2 regions of the Paracoccus seriniphilus genome follow, and region 1 is predicted to be linked to the other one. Evidence: riboswitches for the same ligand, from Rfam matches in the RefSeq annotation. Region 1 holds a riboswitch; the other holds the start of a gene.
What was found. Region 1 has a riboswitch for cobalamin ahead of JHW44_RS10320 (TonB-dependent receptor plug domain-containing protein). Riboswitches for the same ligand answer to the same signal wherever they lie in the genome.

Region 1 (10,680 bases):
CGCCATCCTTTGCCGGATAGACGATGCGAACGGTGTTGGCCTTGATGGTGATGCCACGCTCGCGCTCGATATCCATGGCGTCCAGCATCTGGGCCTTCATGTCGCGTTCAGCGACAGTGCCCGTCAGCTGAATCAGCCGATCAGCCAGCGTGGATTTTCCGTGGTCGATATGCGCCACGATCGAGAAATTGCGTATATGGGACAGCTCGGTCATTGGGCGGCTATACAAGGCCCGGGACGCCACGAAAAGAGGCTTTCGCGCCTCGGGTGCCGCTTCTTGCCCGAGGCATTGCCTCGGAGCCGCGCCGGCCCTTCGTTGGGGCGGCGCGGCTGCCCCCGGACCCGGGCCGGCAAAGCGCGCAAACCCTGCCTTCGCCCCCTTCTAGCCGGGCCGGGCCATGCCGGACGCCGATTCGCTTGCGCCGGTCTGGCGCAACCGGGTTTCGCGCCACATGGCATAGCCACCGGCGACAGCGATGATCGCGGCTCCGGTCAAGGTCAGCGCATCCGGGCGTTCGCGAAAGACGATCATCGCCAAGGCTATCGCGAAAACCAGCCGTGAATAGCGAAACGGAGCAATCGCACCGATCTCCCCCACCCGGATCGCGATGACCATGGTGACATAGCCCCCCAAGCCGAACGCCAGCGAGGCCGTCATGGTCGCAATCTCGCCTCCCGAAGGCATGACCGGCCTCTGTTGCGCAACCAGCATCAGAAACAGACCGGCCACCGCCATCGACCCGAATGCCGAGGCTGTCAGAAAGCCCGAACCGATATTTGCCGGCAGCTGGCGCGTCAGCAGATCGCGCGCGGCCAGCGCAATGACCGCAATCACCGCCAGGATCGAGGCCGGCTGAAAGGCATCCGAGCCCGGCCTGACGATCAGCAGCACCCCGACAAAGCCGATAATGATCGAGGACCAGCGCCGCCAGCCCACCGGTTCTTTCAGGAACAGCGCCGCCCCCAGGGTCATCAGCAGTGGCGATGCCTGAAGAATCGCCGAGGCAATGCTGAGATCGCCGATCGACAGCGCGGTCAGAAATGCGATCCCGGCCACCGCCTCGGCCAGATTGCGCAACAGGACCTTGGGCACATAGAGAAAACGCCATTCCAGCCCTTCGGGACTGAAGGCCAGCCACAGGCCAAACAGCAACATGCCCGCCAGGCCGACCAGCAGCAGCAGTTGCCCGGTCGGAATGTCGCGTGACAGCAATTTCAACAGGGTATCTTCGCAAGAGAAGCTGGCCATGCTCAATGTCATCAGCAGGGCAGCCCGCGCATTGGGGGTCATGTCCTGCACTCCAGCATCTCGATCAGCCCCGGAAGCTCCGTGATCCTTGCCAACTCGTGCAGGCGGGGATGCCTTTCGGGCTCGGCATGTTCCACTGACCAGGTCATGTCATGGGGAATGAACACCCCGATTCCGCCAAGCTCGACCGGCGGAAGCACATCGCTTTTCATCGAGTTTCCCGCCATCAGGAAACGTTCGGGCGCAACGCCGTGCCGTTTCAGAACCCGCGCATATTGGCCCGGCGTCTTGTCGGCCAGAATCTCTATCGCGGCGAATCGTTCCGCCAGACCCGAGGCTGCGATCTTGCGCTCCTGATCCATCAGGTCGCCCTTGGTGATCAGGAACAGACGGCGATTCTCCAATGCGGCCAGGGCATCCTCGACCCCCTCCAGCAGATGCACGGGATGGGCCAGCATATCCCGCCCCATCTCCAGGATTCTGCCGATGGTATGGCCATCCACGCGCCCCTCGGTCAGTTCGACCGCCGTCTGGACCATCGACAACATGAAGCCCTTGATGCCGAAACCATAGCGCGACAGGTTGCGCTTTTCGGTCTCGACCAGCCGTTCGGTCACCGCATCACGTTCCGCATGGTCCGCCAGCATATCCGCGAAAGCCGCTTCCGTGCTGCGGAAGAAGGTCTCGTTTTCCCAAAGGGTATCATCTGCATCCAGACCTATGGCGTCGAACATCATGACCTCTCGCGGCGCGTTGTCGCAGTCAGGCAGCGAAATCACGGCTCTGCCGCTTTGTCAAACCCGGTGCTCGACCGCGCCGGAGAGGCCTGCCCGGCCCCTGAAATGGCACGTTTTTCCGCGCCACGCGCCATCTGCCAGCGGTGAAATGCCCTTTGCACGCATCGCCGGGCCGCCTCTCTCTTGCCGCTTCCACGCCGCGCGACCGCCACAGTCCGGACCGGGAAATCATCTGGAAGATTGAGCGGCATCGCCGATTTTGCTACCTTTGCCTCCTAAGAAGGGAATCCAGACCGGGTCAACCGGCGCACCCTCACCTGAGGACAAGACCAGGAAACCGAGGAGACAGCCCCATGCTGAACCGTATCGTGATTGCGGCGGCCGCCATCGTTCTGACGGCACCGCTGGCCATGGCCGGCCCCATCGACAGCGCCTGCGTGCGTTCCGACCGCGCACAAGGAAACAGACATCTGTGCAGTTGCATTCAGCGTGTCGCGAACAAGACCCTGTCGCGCTCGGATCAGCGCCGCGCCGCGGCCTTCTTCAGGGACCCCCATCAGGCGCAGGTCGTGCGCATGTCGAAATCGAACGCGGACAATGCCTTCTGGGCGCGCTACAAGCGCTTTGCCTCGTCGGCCGAAGCCTATTGCCGTTGATCCCTTGCGCATTACCGTTCTGACAGGTGCCGGCATATCAGCCGAAAGCGGATTGGCGACATTTCGCGCCAGCGACGGGCTGTGGGAAGAGCATCGCATCGAGGATGTGGCCAGCCCCGAAGGCTTTGTCCGCGACCCCGATCTGGTTCACCGGTTCTATAACGACCGCCGCAAGGGCGCGGCAGCGGCACAGCCCAACGCGGCCCATCGCGCGCTGGCGGAACTGGCAGGACGACATGATCTGACGCTGATCACCCAGAATGTCGATGACCTGCATGAACGCGCGGGAAGCCCGGATGTCATCCATATGCATGGTTCCCTGAGCACCGCGCTTTGCGCCAGTTGCGGGCATCGCTGGCCTGCCCCGGCGGAAATGTCCCCGCAAACGCCATGCCCGTCCTGCGCGGCGCTTGCGGCACGGCCGGATATCGTCTGGTTCGGAGAAATGCCCTATCATATGGAGCGGATCTGGGCGGCGCTGGAGGATTGCGATCTTTTCGCCGCCATCGGCACCTCTGGCAATGTCTATCCTGCGGCCGGATTTGCCCAGCATGCCGGGCGCATGGGGGCCAATTGCATCGAGCTGAACCTGCAGAACAGTGCCACCTCGCGCGATTTCGACCACCATATCCGCGGCCCGGCCTCGGAGACGGTGCCCGGCTGGGTGGCGTCGCTTTCATGACACAGATGCCCTGCCCTTCTTCTGGCGGTGGGGCAATTGTCCTTGCGCGAATCCGGACGCTGGTCTAGCTCCGCCCTGCCTCGGTTCCGGGATTTCCCGGTGAAAAGGGAATGCGGTGAAATTCCGCGACTGCCCCCGCAACTGTCAGCGGTGAGCGAGGCCGGAACATGCCACTGTCCGCCAGATACGGATGGGAAGGCCCGGCCGACCAGTGACCCGTGAAGTCAGGAGACCTGCCGAAGCCCTATCACCCTGAGTGCATGCGTGGGGCATGCACGAAACGGATGTTCCGATGTGGTGGTAACCGCCGTCCGGCACCGCCGCCGGACAGACCGCAGACCGCCCGCTTTGGGCGCCTGAAAGGGACCACGACGTGAAACGCCTTTCCATTCTCGCGACTTCGGTCGCAGCATTTGCCTCTCCCGCACTGGCGCAGGACAACACGGTCCTGCCGACCATCACTCTGACCGCCAACCGCGAAGCGACCGAACTTTCGCATTCGGGCAGTTCGGTTTCGATCCTTCAACGTGAGGACCTGCAGGATCAGGTCGGGCAGCCGATCGCAGAGACATTGTCGCGCCTGCCCGGGGTCAACTGGCGTCAATCCGGCCCCCTGGGCACCACGGGTTCGATCCAGTTGCGCGGTGCGCCCAGCCAGTATCTGCCCGTGCTGATCGATGGCATCGACGTTTCCGACGCCGCTGCCGGGCAGCCCTATTTCGACATTGGCGGCCTGACCGGCAGCAGCATAGACCGGGCGGAATTGCTGCGCGGCGCGCAATCCGCGCTCTATGGGTCGCGGGCCATGGCCGGAGTGCTCAGCCTGCAATCCCTGCGTCCCACCCAGGATGGGCTGCATCAGGAATTCGCCATCGAGGCCGGCAGCTATCGCAGCCTGCAGGCCAGCTATGGCGTGACCCTGCGCCGCGACGACACCGATCTGGCATTCCAGGCCAGCCGGATCATTACCGACGGCTACTCCGCCAGCGATGAGAACGACGGCAATACCGAAAATGACGGCTATGAAGCCACGCGGTTGACATTCTACGCCGCACATCACCTGCAGTCAGGCGTGACCATCGGCGTGAACGGTTTCTGGGAAGAGAGCCGTGCCGATTTCGATGATGGCTTTTACGATTTCGCCACCGGAAACTATTATTTCGGAGACACCTATGGCACGCCGGGGGACGACTATACCGACAAGGAATCCTATGGCCTGCGCGCCTTCGCCGAGTTCTCGACCGGATCGATCGATCACGAAATCGCCCTGACGCGCTATCAACTGGACCGCAGCAGCTGGACGAACGGCTATGAATCTCCCTTCAAGGGCACGCGCACCAAACTGTCCTGGCATGGGGCGACCGATCTGGGCAGCAATGGCACGCGGGTGATCTTTGGTGCCGACACGGAAAAGGAAAAGGCCGAGGGCAATGGCGACGCTCGGCTATCAGGTGTCTTTGGCGAAATCGCCATGCCCGTGGGTGACAGCATCGATCTCAACGCATCGCTGCGCCGCGATGAGCATGCCCAGTTCGGCGGTTTCACTTCGGGGCGGGTGGCAGCCGTCTATCGTGCCAGCGACGACCTGCTGTTCCGCGCGGCCTTTGGCAACGGGTTCCGCGCACCGTCGCTCTATGAACTCTACAGTGCCTATGGAGACGACGACCTCCAGCGCGAGGAAAGCCGCACGGCGGAAATCGGGGTCGAAAAGCTTTGGGGCAACGACAGCCATCTGCGCGCCACCGCCTTCTGGATGGAAGCGGATGACCTGATCGGCTGGGATCCCGACAGCATCTCCTGCGCTGCCGCATCCGGTCCCTATGCCATGCCGGGCTGCTATGCCCAGGTCGATGGCAAGGCGCGGCGTTCGGGGCTGGAGCTTGATGCGCGTCACAGCTTTGGCAACCACAGGCTGACGGCAGCCTATACCTATACCGACAGCGGCCCGACTTCGGAATGGGCCAAGGTTCCCCGGCATGTCCTGAATCTGGGTTTCGAGACCACATTCTCGACCGACACGACGGCAGGGATCCAGCTGCAGCATGTCGCGGACCGTCCCGATGACCTGGATGACTTCACGACCGTGGACCTGATCCTGCGCCAATCCCTGCCCCGCGATGTCGAGGCCTATCTGCGGCTCGAGAATATCTTTGACGAGCAATACCAGTTGAATGATGGCTATGGCACCTCGGATCGAGCGGCCTATGTGGGCATCCGTGCGTCTTTCTAGAACCCTTGTCGCGCTGGTGTCAGCCTGGCTGATGGCGGCAGCGCTGCCGGGCCATGCTGCCCCGCGGCGTGTGGTGTCGATGAACCTGTGCACGGATCAGATCGCCATGATGTTGGCGGCGCCGGGGCAACTGATCTCGGTCAGTGATCTGGCGCAGGATCCGCGCATGTCGCCCATGGCGGCCCAAGCTGCTGCCTATCCGATCAATTATGGCCGCGCCGAGGAAATCTATCTGATGCGCCCCGATCTGGTGCTGGCGGGTCAGTTTGCCTCGGGGCCGACGGTCGCAATGCTGCGCCGGCTTGGCCTGCAGGTCGAGGTTCTGCCCCCTGCCGAAAGCATCGCCGCGATTCGCAACGAGATCACCCATGTCGGTGCATTGTTGGGACAGGATGCGCAGGCACGTGATCTGCTGGCGCAATTCGATCAGGGGCTGGCGCGGCTGGCATCCGGCAGGGATCGGGGCCGGGCGGCGCTCTATTATGCCAATGGCGTGACCTCGGGGCCGGATACGCTGGCCGGCACCATTCTGGCACAGGCCGGCTTTCGCAATATCGCCGCGGAAATGGGGATCCGCCATACCGGCAGCCTGCCGATGGAGATGCTGGTCATGTCGCGGCCCGACCGGCTGATCACCGGAGCGAAATGGCCCGGACAATCGCGCAGCGAAGCCATTCTGGACCACCCGGCGCTGGCCCGCATTGCCCCCGCGGCACAAAAGGTCACCGATCAGGACTGGATCTGCGGCACGCCCTTTATCCTGCGCGCCATCGAGAGTCTTGAATGAAAGCGCTGGTTCTGTCCCTGACCGCGATTGCCGCACTTCTTTTTGCGCTGTCGCTGCTGACCGGCCCGGCAGGCATCGGTGCCTGGCAGGGATTGGCCGCGCTGTTCAACGGCGGTGACGGTCCGGTTCCGATAGTCATGCGTGAGATCCGCCTGCCGCGCGCGGTTCTGGGCTGCGCCATTGGCGCGGGTCTTGGTCTGACCGGTGCTGCAATGCAGGGCTATCTGCGCAACCCGTTGGCCGAGCCGGGGCTGATCGGCGTTTCCGGCATGGCAGCGCTGGGGGCCGTTCTGGCGATTCAATCCGGGCTTTCTCTGGCCTCGCCCCTTGCCCTGCCTGTATCCGCGCTGATCGGCGCGGCCATCGGCATCGCGCTGCTGTTCATGCTGGCAGGTCCGCAGGGCGGCTCGGTAACGCTGATCCTGGCCGGGGTGGCGATTTCCGCGCTGGCAGGTTCTGGCACGGCATTGGTGCTGAACCTTTCCCCCAATCCCTATGCCGCCAATGAAATCGTGTTCTGGCTGATGGGATCGCTTGCCGATCGCTCGATGGTTCATGTCTGGCTTGCGCTGCCGCCAATGATGCTGGGCGCTGTGCTGATCTGGACGACCCGGCGCGCGCTGGACGCGCTGACACTGGGGGAATCTGCGGCGGCGGCGATGGGAGTCTCACCCGCCGCGCTGCGCCTGCGGCTGGTCATCGGGGTCGCGCTGATCGTCGGCCCCGCCACCGCCGTTGCGGGAGCCATCGGATTCGTCGGTCTGGTCGTGCCACATATCCTGCGTCCCTGGGTGGGTGCCCGGCCCTCGGCACTGTTGCTGACATCGGCTTTGGGCGGAGCGGTTCTGCTGTTGTCGGCCGATATTGCCGTGCGCCTGATCCTGCCCGAACGCGATCTGAAGCTGGGGGTCATCACCGCATTGGTGGGGGCGCCACTGTTCCTGCATCTGATCTGGAAAACGCGCAGCGGAGGGCGGATGTGATGCTGCTGGAACTTCAGGGCCTTTCGGTCACCCGCCGCAACAGACCGGTGCTGAGCGATATCAATCTGACGCTGGACCGACATGAGTTGGTCGGCCTGATCGGCGCGAATGGCGCGGGAAAGTCCACTCTGATGGAAACCGCGCTGGGGCTGCTGCCGGTGACCGCGGGTCACAGCAATCTGGCCGGGATGAGCGCGGCGGATCGTGCTCGCAAAGCCGCCTATCTGCCCCAGTCACGCGAAATCGCATGGCCGGTCAGCGTCGAGGACTTGATCGCACTTGGCCGTATTCCCTGGCCCGGTAGCGGGCGTGCCGCCGTGGACCGGGCGGCCATAGACGCCGCCATCGCCCGCATGCATCTGGAGCCCTTTCGCAAGCGCACCGCCATGCGCCTGTCTGGTGGCGAACAAAGCCGGGTTCTGATCGCCCGCGCGCTGGCGCAGGAAACGCCCCTGATGCTGGCCGATGAACCTATCGCCGGGCTGGACCCCGCCCAGCAACTGGCCTGCATGCGGCTGTTTCGCGAATTGGCCTGCGAGGGACATGGACTGCTGGTCTCGATCCACGACCTGGGCCTGGCCGCGCGGTTTTGCACCCGCCTCGTCCTGCTGGCCGAAGGACGCATCATCGCCGATGGCGCACCACAGGATGTTCTGGGCGACGAACTGATGCAACGTGCCTTCCAGATTCGCACCCAGCGGATCGAAACCGAGCACGGGCCATTGATTCTGCCGCTGTGATCGCCGCGAGCCGGTTTCAGCCCATGCTGCCCAGAATGTCTTCGGTGATTGCGGCGACTTCCTCGCGCGCCACCGCATTGCGGGACTGTTCGACTACGCCCAGCCCCAGACCCAGGGTCTCGGCATAGGCGACACGGTTGGCGATTTGTGTCGGCGCCACGATTGCGCCCAGTTCCACCGCCTTTTCGCTGACATCCAGCGACAACCGGGTATTGGGCCGCACCCGGTTCAGCACGACCAGCACCGGCGCCTTTTCCCGCCGTGCCAGATCCAGCACACCTTCGGTCGCCCACAGATCGACATGGCTGGCCGAGACCGGCACCAGCACCAGATCCGCAACCCGCAGCGAGGGTCGCAGATCGCTGTCGATCTTGGGCGGCGTGTCGATGATCACATAGTCAAAGCGCCTTTTCAGCTTTTCGGATTCATAGCTGGCCCCCCAGGCGGACGAAGTCGAAAAATCAAGTGCCTCATCCTCGCCATAGCTTTCGATCCGCTCCAGAAACCATCGGCCCAGGCTGCCCTGCGGGTCGGTATCGACCAGCGCAACGCTATGCCCCCGCTGCCACAGGGACACGGCCAGATTGACGGCCAATGTCGTCTTGCCCGATCCGCCCTTTTGCTGGGCCACAGTGATGATCTTGCCTGCCATCCCGATCCCTCTGTTCTTCTTGTTTTCGTCAGCAGACTAGCGGCCGGCATTTGTCTTTGCACGGGATTTCTGGTGCAGCCGCAACCTAGTCGAAAACCGACTGCACTTCATACATGACCGGCTCAAAACTTTTGCACATGGCATGAATCTCGCGGTTGCGCCTGCGCATCTCATCGCTGCGCAGCATGGCCTGGTAATCCTTGCGGTCGCGCCATTGCGAATAGGTCGCGATGCGCGTCTGCGCATCGTTCAGATGGATCGCCCCCGCAATGAAGCCGCTTTGCTTGCGAATGACCTGATCCCAGGCCTCGTTCAGCATATCAAGCACATCATGGGCGGTTCCGGGGCTGACCTCGAAGGTGCAGATGACGGTCTGACCGTCGAAATCCGGGGTGATATCGGGCATGGCTGGCCTCCTCACTGGCGATGCGTCGTGATCAGCCTAGGCGGGAATCGCCGCGCAGCAAAGCGTGAAGCTGACAAGGATTGCCCGCGGGCATGCAACTGTGCATGGTCGCAACGAACTCAGGAAGGAGACCGCGATGATCCCGGTATTCGATGGCCATAATGATTTTATCCAGCGTGTCGTGTCCGCAGGCAACAAGGGCACCGAGGTCTGGCTGAAGGGTGATGGAACCGGGCATATGGATCTGCCCCGTGTGCGCGAAGGTGGCATGATCGGCGGATTTTTCGCGATCTGGGTTCCCTCGCCCGCCGGTCCAAATGACGATGTGGCCGTGGCGATCATGCAGAACCCTCCCTTTGCGCTGCCGCTGCCCGAAGAAATCCCCCATGACAGCGCCCTGCCCCTGGCATTCCGCCAGGCCGCCGCGCTGCGTGCGCTGGAGCGGACCGGCACATTGGAGGTCGTGACCAGTGCCGCGCAGATCGACTCCGCCGCGCAACAGGGCCGCATCGCCGCCGTCATGCATATGGAGGGCGCCGAGGCGATCCGCGACATGGATGCGCTGCACCTGTGGCACAGCGCCGGGTTGCGGTCTCTGGGGCCGGTGTGGTCGCGCCCGACGGCCTATGGCAATGGTGTTCCCTTCGCGTTTCCATCCTCGCCCGATACCGGAGAGGGGCTGACCGCTGCGGGCCGCGATCTGGTGCGCGAATGCAATGAACTGCGAATCATGCTGGATCTGTCGCATCTGAACGAGGCCGGTTTCAACGACATCGCATCACTGTCCGACGCCCCGCTGGTCGCCAGCCACAGTTGCGCCCATGCCATCTGCCCCAGCGCGCGCAATCTGACCGACCGCCAGCTGGACCAGATCGCCGAAAGCAAGGGGCTGGTCGGATTGAACTATGCCTCCAGCTTTCTGCGTCCCGACGGCAAGCGGCTGCCGCTGGAGGGATTTGACGTCATGCTGCGCCATCTGGACCACCTGCTCGAGCATCTGGGCGAGGATGGCGTTGCGCTGGGTTCGGACTTCGACGGGGCGTTGATGCCCGCCGATCTGAGTGACGCTGCGGCACTGCCGAACCTGATCCGGGCGATGCAGGACCACGGCTATGGAAAGGACCTTGTCTCGAAGATCACCAGCCGCAACTGGATCGAGCTTCTGCGCCGGACCTGGGGCGCCTGACCTGCCGTTGCGGGGCAAGGGACAACCTTGCCCCGTCACATATCGATCAGTCGGTCAGTCGGTCAGTTTGCCGGTCGCACCCGTATCCGCCTGCGCCACCGCCATCATCTGCGCCAGCTCGGGATCTGCATTCAGATCCGCCAAAGCATAGTTTGCCGTCAGGCTGTCGGGTGACAATTCGACGTTCTTGACCACCTGCGGACCCGGTGCCGCCGGGCCATAGGTTTGCCCCGCCACCGCGAAATAGACCGCACCGGAATTGCCCGTGCGCAGCAGGGGCGGCTGTTCCAGCTTGGGCAGGGTGAAACGTTCCCCCGCATCCATGATTTTTTCCAGCAGCACGGTCCCATCAGCGGTCGTCACGCGAACCCA
Region 2 (10,680 bases), 570 kb from region 1:
GGGGCAGCGCAATGAGCGGCCGGATTACCGTTGCGGGTCTGGGGCCGGGTGCCGAAGGGCTGATCACCCCCGAAGCACAGGCCGCGCTGCAACAGGCCACCGACATCATCGGTTATGGCCCCTATGTCGCGCGGATTGCGGCCCGGCCCGGCTTGAACCTGCATGGATCGGACAACCGCGTCGAACTGGACCGCGCGCGCCACGCGCTGGAACTGGCCGCCACGGGCGCACGGGTGGTGATCGTATCCTCGGGCGATCCGGGTGTCTTCGCCATGGCATCGGCCCTGTTCGAAGAGCTGGAAGGCTGGACCGGCCCGGTTCCGGACATTCGCATCCTGCCGGGGATCACCGCCATGCTGGCGGCCGCAGCACGGGCGGGCGCACCGTTGGGCCATGATTTCTGCGCCATCAACCTGTCGGACAATCTCAAACCCTTTTCGCTGATCGAGAAGCGGCTGCGCCATGCCGCGCGAGGCGATTTCGCCATGGCGTTCTACAATCCGCGTTCAGCCTCGCGCCCGCATCAATTCGCGCGCGTTCTGGAAATCCTGCGCGAAGAATGCGAGCCGAACCGGCTGATCATCTTTGCCCGCGCCATTTCAACCCCGGATGAATCCCTGCGCAGCGTGACACTGGATCAGGCCACCCCGGAAATGGCCGATATGCGCACCGTGGTTCTGGTAGGCAATTCCGCAACCCGGCGCATCGGCCCATGGATCTACACCCCCCGTCATGCCGAGGTGGAGTGATGCAGCCAGTCAAGGGCATCTTCGGGGCGATGCACGATCCTGCGCGAGGGCAGCGCGGGCCGGTCGATCATCACCACCGGCAGGCCCAGTCGTCGCGCCGCGATCAGCTTGGCCTCGGCCCCGCTGCCACCAGAGTTCTTGGCGACCAGATGCGTGACACGATGACGCGTCAGCAAGTCGAAGTCATCCTCGGGCGTAAAGGGGCCGCGCGCGATCACCGCCTCTGCGTTGGGCAGGGGCAGCGGGCCTTGCGGCGCATCCACCAGCCGCAACAGATATCGGTTCGCCCGGCTCGCAAAAGGCTGCAGGTTCTGCTTGCCGATGGCCAGAAAGACCCGCGCCCCGCCATCGGGCAGCGCCGCCGCGGCCGAGTCATAATCCGCGACCATGGTCCAGTTGTCGCCGTCACCCGCGCGCCACGCCCTGCGCTGCAGGACCAGCAGATCCACCCCTGCCCGTTCACAGGCCAGCATGGCATTGCGGCTGATCCGTGCGGCAAAGGGATGGGTGGCGTCGATCACATGGCTGATCTCTTGCTGCCGCAGATAATCGCTCAGCCCCGCCACGCCGCCAAAACCGCCCACCCGCATCGGCAGGGGCTGGGCGCGCGGCGCATCGGTGCGCCCGGCATAGGAAAAGATCGCGTTCATACCGGCACCGGCCAGCAATCCCGCAAGACGACTGGCTTCACTGGTGCCGCCCAACAAAAGGATGCGTGTCATGACTAGGCCCTGGCTGACGATTATCGGCATGGGCGAAGATGGGCCAGAGGGGCTGACAGATGCAAGCCGCCAGGCACTGGCGCAGGCGCGGCTTGTCTTTGGCGGCGCCCGACATCTGGCGCTGGCAAAGATTGGGGACAGGGGCCGCCCATGGCCGGTTCCCTTCGATATTTCACAGGTTCTGGCCTGCAAGCCCGATCCAGTCGTGGTGCTGGCCTCGGGCGACCCCTTCTGGTTTGGCGTCGGCGGAACACTGACCGCGCATCTGGCCCCCGAGGAATGGCAGGTCTTTCCTGCGGCGGGCTGCTTTTCGCTGGCCGCCGCGCGGCTGGGCTGGCGGCTTGAGACAACCCGCTGCATGGGGTTGCATGCGGCAGAATTCGCACGTCTGCGCCCGTTTCTGGCCCGCAAATGCCGCATCCTTGCCACCCTGCGCGACGGGGCGACCCCTGCACGTCTGGCCGATTGGCTTGTAACGCAGGGCATGGGCAGGATGGAACTGGCCGTGCTGGAACGTCTGGGCGGCCCGTCCGAGCGCATCCGCTGGACCCGCGCCGATCGATTCGACCTGACGGATATCCAAGCACCGGTCGCCGTGGCCCTGCGCGGGGATCATCTGCCACGCGGAGAAGGCCTGCCAAATGCCCCCGGACGTCCGGATGAATATTTCACGCAGGACGGCCAGATCACCCGTGCTCCGATACGCGCGATCAGCCTTGCCGCCCTGGCCCCGCGCCCCGGCGAACTGCTTTGGGATATTGGCGGAGGCTCGGGCGCGATCAGCGTCGAATGGGCACTGGCGGGCGGACGCGCCATTTGCATCGAACCCCGCGAAGACCGCACCGACAATATCCGTCAGAACATCGCCTCTTTCGGTCTCTGCGATGCAATCAACTGTCTTCAGGGTGCCGCCCCCGCCGCGCTGGAGGGCCTGCCCGAACCCGATGCAGTTTTCGTCGGCGGCGGGGCCAGTGCCGCGCTATTGGACATGCTGTGGGGTCTGATGCCTGCTGGCGCGCGGCTGGTCTGCAATGCCGTCACGCTGGAAACCGAGGCCCTGCTGATCGCACATCACGCCGATCTGGGTGGGGATCTGACGCGGATCCAGCTGTCCGCTGTGGCGCCCCTCGGCCGGATGCGGGGCTGGCAAACCGCCCGCGCCGTCACTCAATGGAGCGTGACACGATGAAGATCGCTGGAATCGGATGCCGCCCCGGCGCCTCGGTCGAAGCCTTGCGCGATGCGCTGCTGCGCGTCCTGATGATCGCCGGACCGGTCGAGGGCGTCGCCACCATTCCCGCCCGCGCCGCCGAGTTGCGCGCCCTCAGCCTGCCGCTGATCCTTGTCGAGGTGGCGGGCATCGAAACGCCCACCCAATCGCCGCGCATCCAGGCGCTGCATGGCACCGGTTCGGTGGCCGAGGCTGCTGCCATCGCCGCCTGCGGAAAGGATGCCGTGATCATCGCGGCGCGCGTCACCAGCGCCTGCGGAACCGCCACTGCCGCAATTGCAGAGAGTCCCGAAAGCCCATGACCATACATTTCATCGGTGCCGGCCCCGGAGCGCCGGATCTGATAACCCTGCGCGGTCGCGACTTGATCGCAGCCTGCCCGGTCTGCCTCTATGCCGGCAGCCTCGTCCCCCCGGCCTTGCTGGATCACTGCCCCGCCGGTGCCCGCATCATCAACACCGCGCCGTTGACTCTGGACGAGATCATCGCGGAAATGTCGCGCGCCCATACAGCGGGTCAGGACGTGGCGCGACTGCATTCGGGCGATCTGTCTGTCTGGTCGGCAATGGGCGAACAGCTGCGCCGCCTGAGAGCGCTGGACATCCCCTTTGACGTGACACCCGGCGTGCCATCCTTTGCGGCGGCCGCAGCAGTCTTGCAGAGCGAGTTGACCCTGCCGGGGCTGGCGCAATCCGTGGTGCTGACGCGCACTTCGGGGCGGGCCTCGCAAATGCCCGATGGCGAGACATTGCAGAATTTCGCCCGCACCGGCGCGACATTGGCCATCCATCTGTCGATCCATGCCTTGCCGGATGTGGCCGAGGAACTGATCCCCTTCTATGGCGCGGATTGCCCCGCCGCCGTGGTCTGGCGCGCCAGTTGGCCGGACCAGAAGATCATTCGCGCGCGCCTTGCCGACATCGCCACGCAGGCCGAGGGAATCGACCGGACCGCGCTGATTCTGGTCGGTCCGGCTCTGGCGGGACAGGATTTCGACGACAGCCGTCTTTACGCCGCCGATTACGACCGCCGCTATCGCCCCATTGGCCCAGAACCGAGGTTCCCCGAATGAGCAATATGCCCCTGACACCGGGCCTGATGATTTCCGCACCCTCCTCGGGCACCGGCAAGACCATGTTGATGCTGGGCCTGCTGGCGGCCCTGCGGGCGCGCGAAATTCGCGTGCAGCCCTTCAAGTCCGGGCCGGATTACATCGACCCCGCCTTTCATCTGGCGGCCGCCGGGCAGCCCTCGTTCAATCTGGACAGCTGGGCGATGGGACAGGCGCAGATCGTTGCGCATCTGCAAGGACGCGAACCTGCCGATCTGGTGCTGGCCGAGGGGTCGATGGGGCTGTTCGACGGGGTGGCGTCGCCTGGGGAACATGGCATCGGTGCCAGCGCCGAGATCGCCATGATGACCGGCTGGCCCGTGCTGCTGGTTCTGGATGTCTCTGGGCAGGCGCAATCGGCGGCAGCCATCGCACATGGATTTGCCACGCTTGCCCCCGATCTGCCCTTTGCCGGCGTGGTGCTGAACCGCGTGGCCTCGCCCCGGCACGAGGCGCTGATCCGCGAAGGCATGGCGCGCGCCGGGATCGCGGTGCTGGGATCACTGCCCCGGCGCGGCAATATCGAACTGCCCGAACGCCATCTGGGTCTGGTGCAGGCCGAAGAGACCCCGCATCTGCGGGCGCTGCTGGATCAGGCGGGCGAATTTGTCGGGCAGCATTGCGATCTGGACGCGATTCTGGCTGCCGCCGCGGCACGCCCCCTGATGCAAGTCGCCTCGCATCACCCCGTGCCGCCACCCGGTCAGCGGATCGCTCTGGCACGGGATGAGGCATTCAGCTTCGTCTATCCGCATCTGATCGACGAATGGCGCCGGCAGGGCGCGACCATCCTGCCATTTTCGCCACTGGCGGATCAGGCCCCCGATGACAGTGCCGATTGCTGCTGGCTGCCCGGCGGTTATCCCGAACTGCATGCCGGTCGCATCGCCGGGGCAGGCAATTTCTGCGAGGGGCTTGCCCGATTCGCCCGCAGCCGCCCGGTGCATGGTGAATGCGGCGGCTATATGGTGCTGGGCGCGGGGCTGACGGATGCCGAAGGCAAGCGCCATGCCATGACCGGCCTGCTGGGGCTGGAAACCAGCTATCACAAGCGCCGGATGCATCTGGGCTATCGCATGGCGCGGCTGGATGCGCCAATGCCCGGGCTGCAAGCCGGGGCAACCCTGCGCGGTCATGAATTTCACTATGCCTCGATCCTGTCGCAACCGGATGAGCCGCTGGCGCGCGTCAGTGACGCCAACGGAAATCTGGTCGCGGAAACCGGATCGCATCGCGTGATGCCCGGTGGCGGGCATGTCACGGGCACCTTCTTTCACCTGATTTCGCGCAGCCAGAATGCTTGACCGCGCGCGCGCAATGCAATTTAGCTGAAACTCTGATCGGTGCCCGTACAGACGCCAAGCGTCGGGCTTCATCGGGAATGGGGAAGGGTGGACCAAATCGCGGCACCCGAAGCCCCAGCCGCCCCCGCGACTGTATGCGGAGAGCGTGCTTCAACAAAGCCACTGGCCCATCGGGCCGGGAAGGCCGAAGCGACGCCTTGACCCGCGAGCCAGGAGACCGGCCGTCAGCCCATAACCAACAGCCGTCGGGTGGGACGGCAAAGGAGACTGACATGCATATCGAACCCGGAATTGTCACCGGCGCAAAGCTTGCGCTCAGCTATGCCACGGCCGCGGCTGCCGGAGCCTATGGCCTGAGGCTGGCCTTCCAGACCGCACAGGAGAAGGGCTGGACCTCGCTGGCCCTGCGCAGCGTGCTGACCACGGCGCTTGTCTTCGTGTTCTTCGAGGTTCTGCCCCATTACCCGGTCGGCGTTTCCGAAGTCCATTTCATCCTCGGCTCGACATTGTTCCTGCTGTTCGGCGCGGCGCCCGCGGCCATCGGCCTTGCGCTTGGTCTGCTGACACAGGGCCTGCTGTTCGCACCCTTCGATCTGCCGCAATACGGCATGAACATGACCACGCTGCTGGTGCCGCTGTTCGGCCTGTCGGCTCTGGCCAACCGGATCATCGCACCGGGCACCGCCTATGTCGATCTGCGCTATGGACAGGCGCTGGCCCTGTCGACGGCCTATCAGGGTGGCGTCGTGGCCTGGGTGGCCTTCTGGGCGATCCTCGGTCAGGGCGTTGCCGGTATCGAAGGGGTCGCGACCTTTGGCGTGGCCTATATGACCGTGATCCTGATCGAACCACTGGTCGATCTGGCGGTGCTGGCTGTGGCGAAATCCATGCGCAGCCTTCAGGGCAGCGCCCTTGTCACGCCCCGTCTGTTCGCCTGAGCAACAGGAGGCGCGCGGGCTGAAACCGGCCCGCGCATACCAAGGCATGAGGTCGCGATGATCGAACTGAGCCTGATCGGCATTGGCACCGGAAACCCCCGGCATCTGACCCTGCAGGCGATCGATGCGATGCGTTCGGCCGATCTGATCCTGATACCTCTCAAGGGCGCCCAAAAGGACGATCTGGCCGGGCTGCGCCGCAGGATCTGCGCTGATCATTGCGCCCCCGATTGTCAGGTGATCGAATTTCCGCTGCCGGTCCGCGACGCCAGTCACGCCGATTACCGTCAGGGCGTCGATGACTGGCATGATGCCATCGCGCAGGCCTGGCTGGGACAGATACGACAATATCTGCCCGAGGGCGGGAAACTGGCCTTTCTGATCTGGGGTGATCCGTCACTCTATGACAGCACCCTGCGCATCGCCGAGCGGCTGACCGCGCATCTGCCACTGCAGACGCAGGTCATCCCCGGAATTACCGCCATTCAGGCGCTTTGCGCGGCACATGCTATTCCGCTGAACACCATCGGTGCGCCGGTCCATGTCACCACGGGCCGCAATCTGCGCGACCACGGCTGGCCGGCGGAGAGCGATTCGGTCGTCGTGATGCTGGATGGGTCCTGTTCCTTTCAGACCCTGCCGCCAAAGGATCTGTATATCTGGTGGGGCGGCTTTGTCGGCATGCCCGAACAGATCCTGCTGAAAGGTCCGCTGGCCGAGATCGGCAGCCGGATCATCGAGACACGCGCGCAGGCGCGAGCCGCCCATGGCTGGATCATGGATATCTATCTGCTGCGGCGGGTCTGAACCGGACCGTCAGCCCAAGGGCGGAGAATGCGGGATCAGCACGCGCTGCGAGCCGGTCACGAAATGATCGAAACTATGGGTCCAGACGTGATGGGGCCACCAGACCTGCATCATCTGATCGGCGGGCATATAAGCCGCCGTATACAAGGTGCCGAACCCCGAAGAAAACGCAGTGGAATACAGCGGTGGGCGCAGGAACATGCTGATGAAGCGATCCTGGGTTTCCGGGTGCAGGGTCAGCCGGTTCAGCAGGAACCGCTGACGTTCCACCGTGGCGGTAAACCTGGCATGACCGGGCCATTCCACCCGCTCCTGATGATTGGTGGCGACCGGAGTCTGCGAGATGATCGTCGGGCGGTCCGGCGTCAGATAGGCGGTGAAATAGCGCCTCTCTGCGTCAAGAACGGTGACGTTATAGCTCATGTGGCAGGGCACGCGGCGCAGCACTTCGGCGGCCTCGTCCAGCGTTTCGCAGGTCTGCAGGATATAGCGCAGGATCAGCGGAATGCCGAAACCATCGCCGACCTCGCGCCGCCCTCCGAAGGTCAGGGACAGAGCCAGCCCGGCGTCATTCATGCCGTCGATCAGCCCGAACATGCCATCGCTCATCCCGATGACACGCCGTCCCTGCCAGGCTGTGCGCATCAGGATGGCGTCAAAGGCATCCGGGCTATAGTCGTAATTGCGCACCAGCAGCGGCCTGTCGCCCTGCCAGATTGCCTGGCTGCAGCCCGACAGATAGCGCGGCGGGCAATAGAAACTGAGAAATCTGGCCTGGCTGTCCCCACCGCCAACCAGTTCGCAAAGCTCTTCGTAAAGTGGCAGGATTTCCGGCATATGTTGTGCCAGCGCAAGACGGCACTCGCGATAGGTGGGACGGCCGGACAAACCTTCCGAAGCCCACCATTTGCGATAGGACGGCCAGTACAGGTTGAACAACCCGGCCCAGATCGGGCCGGGCTCGTCTTCGCTGATCGCCTGAAAGTTCAGGGACATGTCCTGGCTTACATGATCTTGAAGGCAGGCGGCTCCATGGCCTGCGCCGCCGGAAGCGGCTGGGCGGAAAATGCGTTCTTGATGCCGTGGATCCATTTCTGGGACCGTTCGGTCAGCTTGAACCCGGCGGTCATGGACCGGCCCCGCGTCACCAGAATGCCCAGATCGGCGCCTTCATAGCGATAATCACCCGGTGCCGAGATCCGCAGGAAGAAGGCCTCATTCTCGGCCTCGACCGCGCGGCGGTGGTAATCGAAGCGGTCAAACACCACGCGCCCGTCATCAAGCATCTTGTAGATGCCGCTTTGCGGGGCCTCGGTGATGATATCGACATTGTCGTCGGTATGCTTGATGACCATCTGCGACCAGCTGTCGATCATGTCGGGGTCAGCCCATCTTGCGTTCAGTTCGGCGACATCCAGTTCAAAGGGCTTTTTCGAGAACGCCAGCAGATGGAACAGGAAAAGCGGCGCATCGGCATGGGCGAAAGCCGCATGATTGGTCATCGAACTGGCACCGGTGATCCTTGGGTTCAGCTCTCCCAGCCACAGGTCGCCGGTCTTCTTGTCGATCAGGAAATCCAGTTCGAAATAGCCGCGATAGCCCTCCTTGCGCAGTTGTTCACCGAACTTGAAGGTCAGATCGCGCGCCTTCTGACGCACGGCAGGCGCAAACGAGGTCGAGAAGATCTCGTTCCCGCACCACCCGCCGCGATAGGGCGTCAATTCCTTGAAGCCGACCAGTTCGGTCATCAGCGGGCCCACGATGGTCCCCTGCTGGGTGACACAGGCTTCGATGGCTGATCCGCGGCAATTGATCCGCTTCATGATCTTGATCTCGCCCTGGCCGACGATTTCATGCTGGTGCTTGCGGAAATCGGCCTCGGACTTGATGAAGAAGGTCGTATGGCCGCTGTCACCAAAGGCCGATTGCAGCACCAGGTCATGGCCCAGACCGGCCTTGTCGCAGATCTTTTTCAGATCGGCATAATCCTTGATCACCGACAGCGTATTGGGCACCGAGGGCACGCCGGCCTTGTTGCCGATGCGGACGGTTTCGATCTTGTTGTCACAGCGTTCGCGCAGCTTGGCCTTGGGGAACCAGATTTCGCCGCCCAGTTCCTTGACCAGCATCTCGGTCTTTTCATCGAACATCAGAAAGACGAATTTCGGCTTGCCGCCCCGACGCTTGATCAGGTCGATGACTTCCTTGTGTTGCAACAGATAGTTGTTGATGTCCTCGATCGACTGGAATTCCTCATGCGGGACTTCGGACGGCACGAAGACATTCGGGTGACGCCCGTCAAAGCAATCCATGTAGCAGATATACTTGAAGTTCTTGACCCATTCATCGATGCCCAGAAGATTGAAATTCGTGGCCGAGACGAAATAGATCGGATCGCTATTGGTGTGAAAATAGCGACGGATCTCGGAAATGTTCTTCAGCGTCTTTTTCGGCATGGGCGGCTCCCCCCTGTTGCAGGTCCAGCATTTTGCTTGTCGTTACCGAAACGCTGGCACAGTGGGACAGTTCTCACAAGCCTGATACGCCACAACCGGAAGGGCTTTGCTTCGCGATGGCTGCGACCTGCCGCGCAAACCTGCGCGACAGGGCCGTGTCAAGGATCATTCGACGCGATGTGCGACCTTGGGCGGCACCGCCGGAACGATCTCGGGTTGGGCCTGGGCGGCAACCGGTGTCATGGGAACATGTGTCGGAGGCGTGGCCAGCATGCTGCGCGGATCCGCGCCATGCAGCCCGGCGGGCGACCCCTGACCCGGCGTCTGCAGCGGTCCCAGCTTTTGCAGATAGCTGTCGGTGCCGCTGCTGCGGTCATAGACCGAGAAATCCACGCTGCGGTCGCGGAAGCTTTTCAGAACCTGACCCAGTCCCTTCATGCCGGTCTCGCGCTGTCGACGGACCTGATCCAGATCGACCTCTATGGGGAAGATGTCTTCCTGTCCGCCCGATTGGTGCAGCACCGTTGCCGAAGGATCGACAACCAGCGACCGTCCGACGCCACCGGCACTCAGCCCGTTCACATCGAAGACATAGCACTGGAACTGCGCCGCCGTTGCCCGCGCGATGGCCAGTTCTGCGTCACGGTCGGTGGTGCCGGTCAGGACCGGATGCAACAACACTTCGACGCCCTGGCTGGTCAACTGTCGGGTCGTTTCAGGGAACCAGATATCATAGCAGATCGACAGGCCAAAGCGCCCGACATTCGGCACGTCGAAGACGCAGAATTCGGTTCCGGCAGCAATACCCTCTTCGTAAGGCCGGAAGGGGAACATCTTGGAATATTTGGTGACGATCTCGCCATCGGGATTGATCACGACCGAAGTGTTCAGAATACGCCCGTCCTCGGTCTGTTCGAACATCGACCCCGGGATCAGCCAAAGACGGTGCTGACGGGCCTTTTGCTGGAACTGTTCCAGAGCGGCATTGGGAAACGGCTGCGCGAATTTGTTCAACGGGCCGAATGGAGACAATTCGCTGAACAGCGCCATCTGCGTCCAGGGAAAGCGCGCCATCAGAATATCGACGCGCTGCAACATGGCTTCGACATTCGACTGCAGCGCCGAAACATGCATCTGTATGCCTGCAATCGCAAAGGGGGTCATTCTGTTCCAAATCTCCTGTTAGCGCGCGCAGCGTTCCTGCCGCGAACGACCAGATGTCGTTATCTATGTGTAGTGCCCCGCCCCGTTTACAATGCGGAACGGAGCATTCATCCGGCCCGCAGCCGTATATGCCTGAATTTCGGGCAAAAGAGATGTCTCGTCCCCCGCCCGAAATATTTCATATGGCCCGTCCCATTG

Region 2: another riboswitch for cobalamin. It lies ahead of JHW44_RS13145 (energy-coupling factor ABC transporter permease); the one in region 1 lies ahead of JHW44_RS10320 (TonB-dependent receptor plug domain-containing protein).

The regions. Positions count from the first base shown of each region.
Region 1 is NZ_CP067129.1:2,102,938-2,113,617, forward strand. It holds gene lepA (translation elongation factor 4) at 1-214, opposite strand, end outside; gene JHW44_RS10300 (DMT family transporter) at 383-1,291, opposite strand; gene JHW44_RS10305 (HAD family hydrolase) at 1,288-1,986, opposite strand; gene JHW44_RS10310 (hypothetical protein) at 2,340-2,642, shown strand; gene JHW44_RS10315 (NAD-dependent deacylase) at 2,647-3,324, shown strand; cobalamin riboswitch at 3,389-3,579, shown strand; gene JHW44_RS10320 (TonB-dependent receptor plug domain-containing protein) at 3,698-5,554, shown strand; gene JHW44_RS10325 (ABC transporter substrate-binding protein) at 5,541-6,341, shown strand; gene JHW44_RS10330 (FecCD family ABC transporter permease) at 6,338-7,324, shown strand; gene JHW44_RS10335 (ABC transporter ATP-binding protein) at 7,321-8,064, shown strand; gene parA (ParA family partition ATPase) at 8,081-8,716, opposite strand; gene JHW44_RS10345 (antibiotic biosynthesis monooxygenase family protein) at 8,802-9,122, opposite strand; gene JHW44_RS10350 (dipeptidase) at 9,259-10,308, shown strand; gene JHW44_RS10355 (helix-turn-helix domain-containing protein) at 10,363-10,680, opposite strand, start outside.
Region 2 is NZ_CP067129.1:2,676,091-2,686,770, forward strand. It holds gene JHW44_RS13110 (precorrin-2 C(20)-methyltransferase) at 1-15, shown strand, start outside; gene cobJ (precorrin-3B C(17)-methyltransferase) at 12-749, shown strand; gene JHW44_RS13120 (cobalt-precorrin-6A reductase) at 731-1,471, opposite strand; gene cbiE (precorrin-6y C5,15-methyltransferase (decarboxylating) subunit CbiE) at 1,470-2,660, shown strand; gene JHW44_RS13130 (cobalamin biosynthesis protein) at 2,657-3,004, shown strand; gene cobM (precorrin-4 C(11)-methyltransferase) at 3,001-3,774, shown strand; gene JHW44_RS13140 (cobyrinic acid a,c-diamide synthase CobB) at 3,771-5,117, shown strand; cobalamin riboswitch at 5,137-5,357, shown strand; gene JHW44_RS13145 (energy-coupling factor ABC transporter permease) at 5,390-6,055, shown strand; gene cobF (precorrin-6A synthase (deacetylating)) at 6,113-6,862, shown strand; gene JHW44_RS13155 (C45 family autoproteolytic acyltransferase/hydrolase) at 6,872-7,858, opposite strand; gene JHW44_RS13160 (biotin carboxylase) at 7,867-9,318, opposite strand; gene JHW44_RS13165 (carbon-nitrogen hydrolase family protein) at 9,484-10,482, opposite strand.